4 regions of the Propionibacterium acidifaciens genome follow, and region 2 is predicted to be linked to each of the others. Evidence: riboswitches for the same ligand, from Rfam matches in the RefSeq annotation. Region 2 holds a riboswitch; each other region holds the start of a gene.

Region 1 (2,182 bases), 1.2 Mb from region 2:
TGCTCACGCCGAGACGCCCCACGAGCCGAGGTTGTGGATGACCTGGAGGAAGTGGTCGTGGGGGTGCACGCGCTGGGTCCCGATGCCGAGGCCGTCGCGCACGAAGTAGTTGTGCGTGATGGAGCAGATCGTCACGATGTAGCAGATCGTCACGTACGGGGCGTCGCCGAGGATCGAGCCGCCGGTCGTGCCGTCCCACAGCGCCGCGTGCCACTGCTCGCGGGCGGTCCCCTGGTCGGAGGCGGCCAGCGCCTCGTCGAGGTGCCCGTCGACGGTCGGATTGGCGTAGCAGGAGATGTTCGACCAGCCGCGCGAGTGGCCCGACGAGCTGCGGAGCATGGTGTATTCGTGGTAGGGGTTGAGTCGGCCGCCGCCGAGGACGACCGCGTTGGAGCGGTTGTGGTCGACCTGCCAGGTGAAGTCGCCGGACGTCGGTTCGACCTCGATGCCCAGCGGGGCCATCTGCGCCGAGAAGGCCTCGGCGATGGCTTGGCGCCCCGAGTCGTTCGGCGGGTAGAGCAGCTGGAAGGAGGCCCGCTGGTCGTCCTCGGCGCGGATGCCGTCCGAGCCGGCCCGCCAGCCCGCGTCCTCGAGGATCCTCTGGGCGCCGGCCGCGTCGCCGTCCACGAGCGAGGCGGTGTCGGCCTTGATGCCCCAGTCGAACGAGTCGAAGATGTCGAGGGCGACGGTGCCGTGGCCCATGAGGCTGTCGTCGATCATCTGCTGACGGTTCACGCCCGTCACCATGGCCCTGCGCAGGGCCGGGTCGCCCGCCGCCGCGTTGCCGACCTGCTGGCCCTCGACCTCGTTCCCATTGACCGCTGCGGGACAGCTCCGGACTCGCACCGGATTCCCTCTTACGACGATCCGCCGACGCGCACCGGCGACGACGAACCGAACCAGCGGACGCCACATTGGCCACGACCACCGCCCGGCACCACCCGTCGGGCGCCCCTCAGCGCCTCAGCGCCTCTGCAACTGGACCGGCGTGCACGCCGCATCACGGTCGGCGCCGGCGCCGAGGTTCGCGTAGTGCTCGTCGCACCAGCCCTGGACGTCCCCGCCGGAGCCGAAGCCCTTGGAGACGAGGGTGACGAAGATGAACTGGTCGTCGGTGACCGCCGGACCGTAGGCCGAACGGCGCACGAGCAGCACCTGGGTGCCGTCGAAGGCGAAGCGGTCGACGAGCGCCTCGTACTCCGCGAGGACGATCGGCGCGGAGTCGACGGTGGCCTTGCCGCTGGGACGCGAGGCGGGCTGGTTCGGCGACAGCACGACATGGCTGCCCACCAGGGCCGCCCACTGGCCCTGCACCGGCTGGATGCTCGCCCAGCCGGCATCGGCGTGACCCGACAGCTCGCCGTAGGCCTGGGTGTCGGTCGACAGCGAGGAACCGGCCGGCGAGCCGGCCGTGGCGGGCGTCGTGGAGATCGCCCGGGCCGACTCCGAACCGGCGGTGGCCCGCTCGTCCCGCGAGGGCCCGGCGCCGAGCGCGAAGAGCACGACGACGAGCGCGAGCGCCAGCCCGATGGTCGACCACCGGATGATCTCACCGCGGCTGCGCCCACTCCGCGCCGGCCCGCCCCGTGCTGCGTTCAAAAGGTCGATCCTCCCCCGTTGCGCCCGACTCCCCCCCCCGGGACGCCTCCACCGTACCGGTTCGCCCCGTCCGGGAGCCGTTCAGGCCCCGGGCGGAAGGAGCGCACCGGGACGACGAACGGGCACCACCCCGCGGGGTGGTGCCCGTTGCGGCGCCGTTCCTCAGCCGACGGGCCGAGCCGTGCGCCTCGCTCCGGAGCGTCTCACTTGAAGGAGACGGTGGCGCCGACGGCCTCGAGCTTCTCCTTGGCCTGCTCGGCGGTCTCCTTGGCAACCTTCTCGAGGAGGACCTTCGGGGCGGCCTCGACGAGATCCTTGGCATCCTTGAGGCCGAGGCTCGTGAGAGTACGGACCTCCTTGATGACCTGGATCTTCTTGTCGCCGGCGGCCTCGAGGACGACGTCCACCTCGGCATCGCCCTCGTCGGCGGCGGCCTCGCCGTCAGCGGCGGCGACGCCGGCGGCCGGGGCCGCCGCGACGGCCACGGGGGCGGCGGCCTCGACGTCGAAGGCCTCCTCGAAGGCCTTCACGAAATCGGACAGTTCGATGAGGGTCATGTCCTTGAACTGGTCAAGGAGCTCCT
Region 2 (2,182 bases):
GACGCCCAGATGACGATGTCGGCCTCGGCGATGACGCGGGCGCCGCGCACGCTCACCAGGTCGGGGGCGCCGGGGCCCGCCCCGACGAAGACGACGAGGCCGCGCGGGCGGTCGTGCCCGGGGGCGGGGACCGGCGGCGCGTCGATCCGCGCATGGTCGATCGCGTCGACGTCGGGCTCGTCGTCCGCGGGCTCGGCTCCTGCGGGCCGCTCGCTCATATCCGGCCTCCTGTGATGGTGCGCTCGGGCGTCGTGAGGACGGCCGAGAAGTAGGGCAGCGTCTCGTCGGCGTCGATCTCGTCGAGGTCGACGAGCCGCTGGTCGGGCAGGGAGACGTCGGTGCCGATGACCGCCCGGCGGCCGCGCTCGCGCAGGGCCCGCAGCACCTCGGGCAGCGTGCGTCCTCCCTTGTAGATGGCGGCCGAATCGGCGACGTCGAGCAGCCGCCCGAGCCTGTCGGGCCCGACGGTGGCCGGCACGAGGGCGAGGATCTCGCGGCCCTCGGCCAGCGGGGTGGTGCTCGCGGCGGCCAGGGCCTGCATGGCGGTGATGCCGGGCACGAGCTCGTAGTCGACGTCGGGCATGCGCCGGGCGAGCGTGGCGCGCAGATAGCTGAAGGTGGAGAAGACGGCCGGGTCGCCGACGGTGGCGAAGGCGACGGTGCGGCAGCCGGACCCGAAGGCCTCGACGGCGGCGTCGGCGCTGGCCCGCCAGCTGTCGGCGCGGCGGGCGCCGACGCCGCGGCGCTGGGCCATCGAGAAGGGGATGCGCCTGATGCGGGCCGCGCCGTCGGGGACGACGTCGGCGATGATCCGCTCGGCGCGCCCGGGGCCGTCGGCGGAGGCCTCGGTGGCGGGGACGAGGATGACGCCGGCCGTCCGCAGCACCCTCGCCGCCTTGAAGGTGACCAGTTCGGGATCGCCGGGGCCCACCCCGACCCCGATGAAGCGCCGCCGGCCGCCGCCGCGACCGGGGCCGCCGGATCCGATGTCGGGGCGCGCGCTCTCGCTCACATGGCCTCCTCAGGTGCCTCGCCCAATGGTTCTCGCCGTGCAGCGCCGCGAGTGTCTGGCTGACCGGCCGGAGCCGGATCACAGTGGCGGGACCGCTCCGGACCACCGGCTCGGCCGGGCACCGGATTCCTCGTCGGAACTGCACTGCACAGTGTGTCACACGCCCGAAGCCCCCGCCCCCAGCCTCGGGCGCCGCAGGGCCCCGCGCGGCGGACCGGCGGCGGGCCGGCACGGCCCCGCGGCCCGGGCCCGCGACGGCCGGGCGCCCTCGGACGGCAGGTCAGTTGTGAACCGTGCGGGCGCTCTCCCCGGGCGACGGCCGGGCGTCCTCGGACGGCACCCGCGCGGCGCCCAGGTCGCGCATCCGGCGCGCCCAGCCCGGCCCGTGCCCGTCGTCCTCGTCGTCCTCGGGCACAGCGGCCGCCAGCGGGAGGAGCCCGGCGCGGTGCAGCAGGGGGTCGTCGGCGCGCAGGGAGCGGACCGGGCCGACGGGCCCGCCGCGGTGCTCGAAGCGCACCGTCACGATGCCGTGCCCCGAGCCCCACACCCAGCCGCGGCCCCATTCGTCGTGCTCGACGTCCATGCCGGGCGGGAAGCCGGCTTCCGGATGGCGCACCGTGACCGACGGGGCCGCCTCGTCGTGGCGCACGAGCCGGCCGGCGGCCGGCTCCGCGTCGTCGACCTCGAAGAGCTCCTCCTGGGCGGCCTGCGTGAAGTTCGAGACGCCCACGCCGAGGAGCCGTACGCCGCCGCGGGGGTCGATCGCCCCGGCCAGGCCCTGGGCGACGGCGGCGATGCGCTCGGGATGGTCGGTGGCGCCGAGCAGGGTGCGTGAGCGGCTCACCGTGCTGAAGTCGGCCATGCGGGCCTTGACGGTGACGGTGCGGGCGAACAGGCCCGCCCTGGCGAGCCGGACGGCGACGAGCCTGGCGTCGGCGGCGATGACCTCGGCGACCGCGGCCGACTCGGTGATGTCCTGCTCGAAGGTGTCCTCGACCGAGATCGACTTGGCCTCCCCTCGCGGCGCCACCGGCCGGTCGTCCTGCGCGAAGGCGATGCCGTGGACGTACTCCCCCACGGCCCGGCCGAGTTCGCGGACGAGCTCGCGGGGGCTCGCCTCGCGCAGCTCGGCGACCGTGCGGATCCCGAGTCGGCTGAGCTTCTCAGTGG
Region 3 (2,182 bases), 850 kb from region 2:
AGTGGTTGTTCATCGGGCCCGGGTCATTCGTTCGTCGTCCGGTCCAGGGCGGCGTCGGCGGCCACCTGTGCGTCGGCGACCCTGGCGGCGTCGGACGAGCCGGCCTCGGCGGCCGCCTCCTTGCCGGCGACCCGCCTGCCGCTCATGCGGCCGAGGCAGAAGAAGATGATGCCCGAGCCGATGGCCGCCTGGATGGCGAACAGGCCCGACTCGACCTCACCGGCCGGTTCGAACAGCGGCTTGAACCAGGGCTCGGCGCCGGCCTGCTCGGCCGCCTCGGTGGCCGCGTCGTCCGTGCCGCCGAAGGCCTCGTCCGGGTCGGAGGCCATCTTGTTGCCCACGACGAGCGAGATGAGGAAGATGAGGACGACGGCGCCGAGCAGCGCCCAGGTCACCCACTTCTTCGAGCTGGTCAGGGCGCTGGATCCGGTGTCCGCGGTCCCGGCCGCGCCGGTCCTGCTCGTGGTGGTCTCAGACATGGGAGTCCTCCTTCGCGACGGCCGCGGCGCCGGCCCGGCCTGCGCCGATGTCGAAGCCGAGACCGGCCAGTTGCGGGGCGGCGACCCTCACCAGGAAGCGGAACAGGAGGATGCCGAGGAAGCCCTCCATGATGGACAGCGGGACTTGCGAGACGGCGAAGATGCCGAGGAACTTGAGGGCCGCGCCGACGACGCCGCTGGAGGCGTCGGGGAAGGCGAAGGCCAGCTGGAAGCTCGTCACGCAGTAGGTGGCGAGGTCGCTGATCGCCATGCACAGGAAGATCGCCAGGGCGTTCGGCCCGTGCAGCCTCTTCGTGAGCAGGTAGACCCAGTAGCCGATCCACGGGCCCGCGATGGCCATGGAGAAGGTGTTGGCGCCGAGGGTCGTGATGCCGCCGTGGGCGAGCAGCAGGGCCTGGAAGACGAGCACGATGACGCCCATGAACGCCATGACCGGCGGTTTGAACAGGATCGCCCCGACGCCGGTGCCGGTGGGGTGCGAGCTCGAGCCGGTGACGCTCGGCAGCTTGATGGAGCTGAGCAGGAAGGTGCAGGCGCCGGCGGTGGCGAGCAGGAGCTTGTTCTCGGGGTGCTCCCTGACCTCCTTGACGACCTTCACCGCCCCGTGGATCACGAACGGAGCGGCCGCCGCGTACCAGATGGCGCATTGGGCTGGGGGGAGAACGCCTTCAGCGATGTGCATGAAGTCATTCCTTTCTCGGGATCGTGCGTCCCGTCGCGGAAAGGGCCCCGAGCAGGACGTTCTCTGGCTCGCATCTCGTCGATGCTCACAGTGGCGCGACCGTGCCGGACTCCCACCGGCTTCCCGTCGCTGTCAGGGGCTTGTGCACTCGGGATTATTGCACCCGCGGGGTCCGAGCCCCCAGGCGACTCCCGGGAAGTCCCCGCGCCTCTGATCTGCTTTCGTGATTGCGCATGACGGCATGGAACGACTGACTAGGGAACGGACTGGTGGGGCCGGTCGCGGGTTCGGGGGCGCCCGCTCCCGTCAGTGCCCTTCTCACCGTCGTCCCGTCCCGCCCGGGCCGGGCGCTCCGCCGCGCGGAGAACGAGGAAGGAGCGCTGCACCGGGTCCCGCCCGCCTTCGGGACGCCGGGCGGTCGCCCGGATGCCGGATGACCCGTTCGCAGGGCCCACGGGCGCTCCGCCGCGCGGAGAACGAGGACGCTCGGAGGACTCTCCCTTTTCGACCCTCATCGTCATTGCGCATGCTCCGCACAGCGAGTCCGCTCGCAGAGTCCGCTCGGACCGCTTCGGTCGGGGCCGTCAGGACAGCGTGTAGAACTCCAGCGCGATGTTGTCCGGGTCGCGGAAGGCGATGAGCGCGCCGGTGGCTCCGCGGACGATGCCGCTGTTCTCCACGCCCGCACTCCCGAGCCGGGCCTCCCAGGCGCGCAGCACGGCCGTGTCGGGCACCGCGAGGCTCAGATGGTCCAGGCCGGCGCGGTGCTCGTCGAAGGGGCCGGGTGCCGCGGTCCTGCCGTGGCTGACGAGGCCGAGCGTCACCGGGCCGAGCTGCACCAGCGCCTTCGTCATGGGGCCGATGTCGAGGCGTCGCAGCTCCCGGGCGCCCAGCACCCGCGTGTACCAGGTCACGCTCGTGTCGAGGTCGGTGACGGTGATGCCGATGTGGTGGACGCCGGTGATCTGCGGGTACGCGCTCATGGCATCGAGTGAACCAC
Region 4 (2,182 bases), 920 kb from region 2:
GCGGCCGGCTCCGACACCGAGCAGGTGCGCGCGATCGGCTCCGACGGCGCCCTCGACTGGCAGCTCGACCTGCCCTGGTGGGGCCAGTGCCGCTTCCTCGTCGACCACCTCGGCTGCGTCTCGTACGCCGACTCGCAGGTCGCCGTCGTCGACCTGTCCACGGGCTCCTTCTCGCTCGAACCCACCGAGTACGAGCACTCGGGGCAGGAACTGTCGGTCGGGTGGGCGTGGAACGGCTTCACGACCAACGACGCCGGCGATGAGCGGGCCCGGAGGGTCCGCGACCTGACCGGTTCCGAACAGGGCCGGATCACCTCCTCGGGGGGTCCCGACTACGGCTCCGACCGTCTGCTCTACTCCCGCGAGGATCTGCTCGCCGGGGGCTCCCGGCCCACCCGGATCGGGGTCGACGCCACCGGGCGGGTCGTGGCCGTCCGCTCCGGCTCCGGCATCAGGACGCTGCCCTCGCGCGGCCGCATCGACGCCGACTCCGTCGACCTGGTGAGCGCCGACGGCTCGGTGCTGCTGGCCCGCACCTACACCCGCCGCGGCCGGGCCGGCGACGGCGACACCTGGGCCGTCTACGCGGCCGATGGCGCGAAGCGCCAGGACCTGCCGCGCGTCACGTCGTCCGTCGACGGCCTGCTCGTGGACGAGACGGGCGGCACGACGACGGTCCTCGTGCCGCGGGGCTGACACCGCGCCGGCGACGGGCCGCCGCACCGGCGTCTGCTGCACCGGCGTCTGCTGCACCGGTGTTCTGCGGGGCCGGTCTCCCGCTGCACTGATGGGCCGCGGGACCGGCGTTCCGCGGGGCGGACTCGCCACGGGCCGCCTCCGGCCGCCATCCTGAGCCGTTGCCCGGTCTTCCGCGGTGCGCCGTTGGTGGGCGCCGGGAGGCAGGATGAGCTTCTCACTGCTCGCCGGGCGTCTGTCAAGCGTCTTCGGGGTGGTCGTCGGTCGTGGCTGTTGGGCGTCGGGGGCCGGGTGAGCTTCTCACTTCTTGTTCGGCTATGGCGGTCTGCGGGCCGTGGCTAATGTGACGTCCGCTGGTTCGGTTCGTCGTCGCCGGTGCGCGTCGGCGGATCGTCGTAAGAGGGAATCCGGTGCGAGTCCGGAGCTGTCCCGCAGCGGTCAATGGGAACGAGGCTGCGTCGAGTGCACTGGGCTCTTGGGTCCGGGAAGCAGCGGTCGAGGAAGCCGGGGTGATCCGGAGTGCCCATGAGCCCGAAGACCTGCCGGCCCGGCGGTGTCCGCCGTCGGTTCACGCTGTGCCCCGCGGGGGCTCGCAGGCCCTGCCGTGCGCGCATCCCCGGGGGCGAGTCCCGCCGAGGAGCGCATCATGGGCCGTGCCGTCGCGGACCGGACCGCCGGCGCGGTGCTGCCCGTTCCCGCCGGGGTCGCGCCCGTCGTCCCGGCGAGGCGCGGCCGGGCGATCCGGCGGATCGTCCTCATCGGCGCTCTGCTCGTCATCACGCCTGCGCTCACCATCGCGATGGGCCCGGCCGCCGTGCCCCTGCACGACGTCTTCGGCGTCATCGCGAGTCACGTCCCGGGCCTGCCGGTGGACATCACGTGGGACCGCACGATCGACGCCATCGTCTGGCGGACCCGGCTGCCCCGCATCATCGGGTCCATGGCGGTCGGGGCGATCCTCGGGGTGTCGGGCGTCGTCATGCAGGCGATCGTCCGCAACCCGTTGGCCGAGCCGTACGTCCTGGGCGTCAGCTCGGGGGCCTCCACCGGCGCCGCCCTCGCGATGATCACCCTCGGCGTCTCCTCGGGTGGTCTCGTCGGCCTGCTCGCCTTCGGCGGCGCCTCCCTGGCCACCGCGGCGGTGCTCGCCGTCGCCGGACGCACCCACAGCCCGCTGCACCTGGTGCTCGGCGGCCTGGCCGTCGGCTTCGGCTTCCAGGCGGTGACGAACCTCATCATCTTCTCGGCCGACTCGGCGGAGGCGGGCCAGTCGGTGTCCTTCTGGATGCTCGGCTCGATGGCCCGCATCGGCGTCGGCGACCTGCCCCGCCTCGTCGTCACCGCCGGCCTGCTCGCCATCGCCATGGCGGTCCTGGGGCCGGTGCTCGACGCGCTGGCCAGCGGCGACCGCACCGCCCAGTCCGTCGGCGTCGAGCCGGGCCGGGCCCGCATCTGGCTTCTTCTGCCCGTCTCGGCGGCCGTCGCC

Evidence for each region. Region 2 has a riboswitch for cobalamin ahead of cobI (precorrin-2 C(20)-methyltransferase). Riboswitches for the same ligand answer to the same signal wherever they lie in the genome.
Region 1: linked by a shared signal. The riboswitch ahead of EGX94_RS09620 (ABC transporter substrate-binding protein) and the one ahead of cobI (precorrin-2 C(20)-methyltransferase) in region 2 are both predicted to bind cobalamin.
Region 3: linked by a shared signal. The riboswitch ahead of EGX94_RS05140 (energy-coupling factor ABC transporter permease) and the one ahead of cobI (precorrin-2 C(20)-methyltransferase) in region 2 are both predicted to bind cobalamin.
Region 4: linked by a shared signal. The riboswitch ahead of EGX94_RS05445 (FecCD family ABC transporter permease) and the one ahead of cobI (precorrin-2 C(20)-methyltransferase) in region 2 are both predicted to bind cobalamin.

The regions. Positions count from the first base shown of each region.
Region 1 is NZ_CP033719.1:2,270,190-2,272,371, reverse strand. It holds partial or broken gene EGX94_RS09620 (ABC transporter substrate-binding protein) at 4-771, opposite strand; cobalamin riboswitch at 766-907, opposite strand; gene EGX94_RS09615 (hypothetical protein) at 964-1,599, opposite strand; gene rplL (50S ribosomal protein L7/L12) at 1,803-2,182, opposite strand, start outside.
Region 2 is NZ_CP033719.1:355,350-357,531, forward strand. It holds gene cobM (precorrin-4 C(11)-methyltransferase) at 1-218, opposite strand, end outside; gene cobI (precorrin-2 C(20)-methyltransferase) at 215-1,012, opposite strand; cobalamin riboswitch at 1,042-1,171, opposite strand; gene EGX94_RS01535 (DNA polymerase IV) at 1,293-2,182, opposite strand, start outside.
Region 3 is NZ_CP033719.1:1,208,458-1,210,639, reverse strand. It holds gene cbiQ (cobalt ECF transporter T component CbiQ) at 1-13, opposite strand, end outside; gene EGX94_RS05145 (energy-coupling factor ABC transporter substrate-binding protein) at 24-479, opposite strand; gene EGX94_RS05140 (energy-coupling factor ABC transporter permease) at 472-1,182, opposite strand; cobalamin riboswitch at 1,216-1,349, opposite strand; gene EGX94_RS05135 (VOC family protein) at 1,767-2,165, opposite strand.
Region 4 is NZ_CP033719.1:1,275,730-1,277,911, reverse strand. It holds gene EGX94_RS05450 (hypothetical protein) at 1-696, shown strand, start outside; cobalamin riboswitch at 1,039-1,257, shown strand; gene EGX94_RS05445 (FecCD family ABC transporter permease) at 1,343-2,182, shown strand, end outside.